2 regions of the Peribacillus sp. B-H-3 genome follow, and region 2 is predicted to be linked to the other one. Evidence: riboswitches for the same ligand, from Rfam matches in the RefSeq annotation. Region 2 holds a riboswitch; the other holds the start of a gene.

Region 1 (3,152 bases), 1.2 Mb from region 2:
AATCGCCTGTTCAAGGTCTTCAATCAGATCGTCTGCATTTTCAATGCCGATTGACAGCCTGACTAAATCCTCGCTTACACCAGATTGAATCAGTTCGTCTTTATTTAACTGCTGATGGGTTGTGCTGGCAGGATGGATGATTAAGCTTTTTGCGTCTCCAACATTTGCTACATGTGACCATAGCTGGATGGAGTTAATCAGCTTGGCTCCTGCTTCTCTTCCGCCTTCAATCCCAAAAATGACAATGGCCCCTGCTCCTCTTGGAAGGTATTTATCTGCCAGCTTCCTATCAGGGTGATCTCTATGCCCCGGGTGTGACACCCATGTTACGGCCGGATGGTTTTCTAAATAATCAATGATTTTTCCGGTATTGGATACGTGCTCTTTCATCCTTACATGCAGGGTTTCCAGCCCGAGAGTGAATTGAAAGGCGCTTTGGGGACTGAGTGACGGCCCTAGATCCCTTAGTAATTGAACACGTGCTTTCGTTATAAAAGCAGCAGGGCCTGCAGCATCACTGTATACGATATTTCCATAGCTTGGATCAGGTTCCGTAAACCCTGGGAAATCAGGGGAATTCCAATCGAATTTCCCGCCATCCACGATGATGCCCCCTAGTACAGTTCCATTGCCTAGCAGCCATTTTGTAGCAGAATGCACAATAATATCAGCACCATATTCAATTGGCTTGCACAAATAAGGCGTGGCAAAGGTATTATCCACAATAAGCGGAATTCCTGCTTCATGGGCAATTTCTGCTATTTTTTCAATATCTAGTACACGAAGGCTTGGATTGCCGATCGTTTCACCGAATATTGCCTTAGTCTTTGGTGTAATGGCTTTACGGAAGTTCTCCGGATCATCCGGTTTTACGAAGGTAACCTTGATTCCATACCTCGGAAGTGTATTGGCGAACAAGTTATATGTGCCTCCATATAAAGTTGAAGCTGATACAATTTCATCTCCCGCTGAAGCAATATTCAAGATGGCCAGTGTGATTGCAGCCATTCCGCTTGATACGGCAAGGGCCCCGATCCCGCCTTCGAGCAGTGCCGCTCTTTCTTCAAAAGCAGTAACAGTCGGATTATGGATTCTGGTGTAAATATACCCCGGTTCCTTCAGTCCAAATAAATTGGCTGCATGATCTGTATCTTTGAACAAATATGCATTGCTTTGATAAATAGGCAATGCCCTGGCTCCTGTAGCATCTTCCTTTAGCCCTCCGTGAATGCTCAAGGTTTCAAAACGATAATTTTTGTTTTCTGCCATTTTCCTTCTCCCCCAACTTTTTATGAATTCATGGCTCTGAGTCATCTGAAATCATTCCTGGAAGGTTAACGAGAAACAAAAAAGCCTCTTCAAAAAGAAGAGGCTTTGCTTTATCTCTCCTTATCTGCCAGAGCCGATACTCTGCTGGAATTAGCACCGTGTATGATATATACCGGTTGCCGGGCTTCGATGGGCCAGTCCCTCCGCCACTCTTGATAAGATTCAGTTAATTAATCAGAAAATTTTGCTTAATCAAAAATATAACATACCCTTATGTAAATAGTCAAATTTTATTTTGGCATATTTGCCCCTGTTACTCTTGCCATTTAACTCCGCTACAGACTGTCATTTTCCTTGCTTTGCCGACATTATTTCAAAGCCTTGCTGCATATTCTCCGATAATAACAGATAGTTTGACTTTATTTCCTAAGAAATAAGAAAAAGGGGGAAGCCATCATCGCGTACCGGATTCTTTTGACATCAGCCGCATCGCCCCTGGAGCATGTCATGCAGCAGATACAGGTTCCATACTAACGCCCCCATTGAAGGAGGACTGGCTCGATAGAGACTTAAACACATAAAGAAAAAGGTTGTTGCCAGCAAATAAATTCCTGCGGTAATGGAAAATACGGCTGCATATCCCCAATAGCTGCCCAATAATATGACAAGAGAGGCAGATACCGGACCCATGAATGCCCACCCCAGGTTAAAGGCCCATCTGGTTCATGGAATTTGCCAGCCTTTAGAACGGTTGCTGCAAGTGACATCATTAAAGACATCTGTATGGGGTTTCCTGCATTCATTAAAAGCCTGCCGGAATAAAAAGGCGATGCCGCTATCCATAATTGACGGGTATACGCTTTAAGCAATAAGAAAGGCAGGGAAAGCAGCTGCAGAATAACAACGGATTTAACTTCTCCAAAGCGTTTTACAAACCTTGATCCGAGAAGCATAGCTGCTGCCGCGGCTCCCTGTCCTGCCGAGAGAGCAATAGCAATCATGGAATTGGACACAAAAAAAACGGTCAGCAAAATATAAAGTGAGATAAGGAGACAAGGCCTGACTGTATGAAAATATTGCCGAGAAGCAGCATTCTGACCTTTTCGCTTAACAGCACAAAAAAAATTCTTGCCTGTTTGGGCAAGAATGGTGATGTTTGTTATATTTCTTTAAGTACATCGTATATATACGGGACAGAATGAAAGGCGTATATCTTTTTATCAAGCTTGCCTTCTTTAAAAACCAATAAGCAGGGAACACTTTCTACTTCATATTCAGCTGCAATATTCGCCATATAGTTTAAATTCATTTTGCCGCAGTCCAAATCCGGAAAAAGCTCCAGGGAAACGGCAAGAATTTTCGAGGCAACCTGGCAAGTCCCGCACATTGGAGTGTATAGGTATAAACAAAATGTCCGATTCCATTTTACGGAAGTATTTAACTGTTCTTCATTCCACTCTTGCATATTACTTAATTCATCCTTTGTTCTAAATACACGGGGTTTACCTCAATATCTGCTGCCAATAAAACAGTAGCAATATGATTCATCGGCGAAGCAGCAACTTCTTTATACATTCGGTCTATATAAAGATGGTAAGCCTCTGGCATTTCTTTTTTAAACTGTTTGCGCAGCTTTTCCCCTGATTCATCAGCATCCACTAAAATATAAACATCTTTCTCAGCCAGTTCATCAACAAGTTCATCAAGCCTTGTAATTGAAATGGTGCCGTTGGTGCAGATGATTTCCACTTCTTCCTTCAATACACTTTTCACTTTTCTTTTATCTGAAGTTCCCTCTACAATAATTACTTTATCAGGTTGTCCGAATTCCATGCAATCACCGCCGCTAAAGGATAAAGTGAACCTTCCATCAGCAGAGGGCT
Region 2 (3,152 bases):
GGAGTTCATCCATATATTTTAATTACCTGGCAGGATACAATGCGCGGAGCATTTGTATTAGCACATGAATTGGGCCATGCCGGACATTTTTACCTGGCTAACAAAAATCAGCGGCTATTCAATACAAGGCCGTCAACTTATTTTGTTGAAGCCCCGTCTACACTAAATGAGCTTCTTTTGGCGAAGCATCTCCTTGCTAAAACCGAAGATAAACAGATGAGACGCTGGATAATCCTGCAGCTGCTTGGAACCTATTACCACAATTTTGTGACACATTTGCTCGAGGGAGAATATCAGCGAAGAGTATACATGCATGCTGAAAGTGGGCACCCCTTAACTGCAAAAACTTTGTCTGAAATAAAAGGGAGCGTCCTTGCCGGCTTTTGGGGAGATGCTGTAGAAATAGATGAAGATGCAAGCTTAACCTGGATGCGCCAGCCCCATTATTATATGGGTTTATATCCGTATACCTACTCCGCAGGATTGACCGCATCCACAGCAGCTGCCCAAATGATCCAGGAGGAGGGCCAGCCGGCTGTTGACAGGTGGCTGGAAGTCCTGCGTGCGGGCGGAACAAAAAAACCGCTAGAACTTCTGAAGCATGCTGGAGTAGATATGTCGAAGCCGGAATGCATCAAACAGGCAGTTTCCTATGTTGGCTCCCTTGTTGATGAATTAATTGCTTTATATGAATGATGTGCAAAAGCTTGACTTTAGTTTATTGACAATAAAGATTTTTCTAAAAACTATTGCATTAAGAATCGGATGATGGTATATTCACCACAGGAAAAAAATTGAATAATGTTTTGCTTTAAAACTCTTATCCAGAGTAGGCGGAGGGATTTGGCCCGATGATGCCCAGCAACCGACTGTAATTCCGTTGTGAGACGGGGCGCGTGATAAAATGCGCCGGTATTTATACCAGAGGGCACGGTGCTAATTCCAGCAGAAAGATCATTCTTTCTGAGAGATAAGAGGTTAGAAGATCTATTTTTGTATTCTTCAAGCCTCTTTCTTTTACAGAAAGGGGCTTTTATTTTTTGGCTCTGTTTAATCTGGCCTGTCACCGTATTCAGGCGCGCAGCTTCCGGGAGCAGTTTGGATAATCCAGGCTTTCCGCGGGGAGGGCGGTGAGCCACCTCTGCTGCGCCTGCGGGGTCTCACCTTTCCGCAAATCTAAGCAGGAGTCTCGCACCTTACGCTTCAATCAACCTGGTTGAACAATGCGTTCGCCTCACAGAACTCATTAAAAAACAACAATCTTTAAAAAAACAGCCTTTAAAAATGGAAAACAGGAGGGAATACAGCTGAAAGGAAAATTCCAGGAGTCAGAAAATCTCAAATATTATGAGGGAGAGAAATCAATGAAGAAATATATATGGAAATCATCAATGGCTTTAATTTTTATTATTATGCTGCTGGCAGGGTGCCAGCCGCACGTAGGAAAGCAAGCAACCGCTGATTCAAAAGCAAGTGATAAAAATCCGCTTGCAAATAAGAAAGTGGCACTTATTATGCAGCAGAATCTTGGTACTTTTTCTGCACAATATATTGATGGTGTGAAGGAGCAGGCTGCAAAATTTGGAGGGAAGGTTACAGTATTCACTTCTGATGGAGACCTTGCAAAGATGTCCTCTAATGTTGATGCAGCGATTAACCAGGGCTTTGATGCCATTTTGATTGACCACGGCACAAAAGAAGCACTAACAGACGGCGTGAAAAAGGCCATTGCTAAAAAAATTCCCGTTATCGCATTCGATGCTGAAGTCAATGTACCGGGTGTAACAGTTCTTGAGCAAGGGGATCAGCAGATGGCAAAGGCTACGCTTGAAAAATTGGCCAAGGATTCCGGAGGCAAAGCCAATATCGTGAAAATTTGGGTTGCGGGATTTGCGCCGATGGAAAGAAGGCAGATTGCCTATAAAGACTTTTTAGCCAAAAATACAGGAATAAAAGAGGTTTCTGCTTTTGGAGCAGCTACTCAAAATACGGCTCTTGACACCCAATCGCAAATGGAAGCTATTTTAAAACAGTATCCTAAAAAAGGGCAAATCACAGCGGTATGGGCTGCTTGGGATGAATTTGCCAAAGGGGCGGTGCGGGCCATTAAACAGGCGGGCAGAACGGATATCAAGGTTTATGGAATCGATATGAGTGATGAAGATCTTCAAATGATCCAGGATAAAAACAGCCCATGGGTGGCTTCGGCTGCAGTTGATCCAAAGGATATCGGAAGAATCCAGGTTCGTTATGCTTATCAAAAACTCAGCTCCGGATCCGCGCCTGATAAAGTGAAGTTAAATCCGGTGTTCGTCACCAAAGAAGAATTGCCTGCAGAACAAATTACGACAGCAGAGCTCAATAAATATGTAAAAGGCTGGGGACACAGCGAGCAGGGATATACAGAAAAACTCAAAGACCTGGAAAATGGGAAGTAAAGAAATGTAAAGCCCAGTCGCGGACTGATGAAAGGGGGAGAATAAATTGAGTGCTAAATTGCTGGAGATGAAAAGCATTTCGAAATCATTCGGCCAAGTGAAGGCCTTGAAAAAGGCAAAATTCGAGCTGAGAGCAGGTGAAGTACATGCGCTGCTCGGAGCAAATGGTGCCGGCAAAAGCACACTGATTAAAATTCTTTCAGGGGTGTTCACTGAGGACAGCGGTGAGATAGTATTGGACGGAAGAACCGTCAACTTCCGCTCTCCCAAGGAAGCCAAGGAATGTGGGATTCATTGCGTTTACCAGGAGGTGGACACAGCCATTGTTCCGCAATTGTCAGTTGCTGAAAATATTTTGCTGGATTCATTCTCCACGGAAAGAAAATGGTTTGTATCAAGGAAAAAGATGCTCAAGCAGGCACATGACGCGCTGATTCAGCTTCATGCAGGGGGGATTTCACCCGATAAGCCGGCGTCTGCTCTCACCCTCGCAGAAAAACAAATGGTCCTGATAGCACGGGCCCTGGTCAGGGAGGCAAAAATCATTATTTTTGATGAGCCAACAGCCCCTCTTTCGCTTGAAGAAACACGGCATTTATTTGAAATCATCCAGAAGCTGAAGAAGCGGGGGGTAGCAAGTATTTTTATCTCCCACCGGCTCCCGGAGGTTTTTGAAATTTGTGACCGCATTACGGTGATGAGGGACGGAGAAGC

What was found. Region 2 has a riboswitch for S-adenosylmethionine ahead of ACN6MY_RS05025 (sugar ABC transporter substrate-binding protein). Riboswitches for the same ligand answer to the same signal wherever they lie in the genome.
Region 1: it holds a riboswitch for S-adenosylmethionine, as region 2 does, so the genes downstream of both, ACN6MY_RS22490 (O-acetylhomoserine aminocarboxypropyltransferase/cysteine synthase family protein) here and ACN6MY_RS05025 (sugar ABC transporter substrate-binding protein) in region 2, are expected to answer to the same signal.

The regions. Positions count from the first base shown of each region.
Region 1 covers NZ_CP183879.1:4,502,892-4,506,043, forward strand. The annotation lists gene ACN6MY_RS22490 (O-acetylhomoserine aminocarboxypropyltransferase/cysteine synthase family protein) at 1-1,269, opposite strand, end outside; SAM riboswitch class I at 1,387-1,491, opposite strand; gene ACN6MY_RS22495 (hypothetical protein) at 1,839-2,270, opposite strand; gene ACN6MY_RS22500 (thioredoxin family protein) at 2,429-2,734, opposite strand; gene ACN6MY_RS22505 (toprim domain-containing protein) at 2,740-3,102, opposite strand.
Region 2 covers NZ_CP183879.1:1,024,827-1,027,978, forward strand. The annotation lists gene pepF (oligoendopeptidase F) at 1-696, shown strand, start outside; SAM riboswitch class I at 818-977, shown strand; gene ACN6MY_RS05025 (sugar ABC transporter substrate-binding protein) at 1,365-2,438, shown strand; gene ACN6MY_RS05030 (sugar ABC transporter ATP-binding protein) at 2,485-3,152, shown strand, end outside.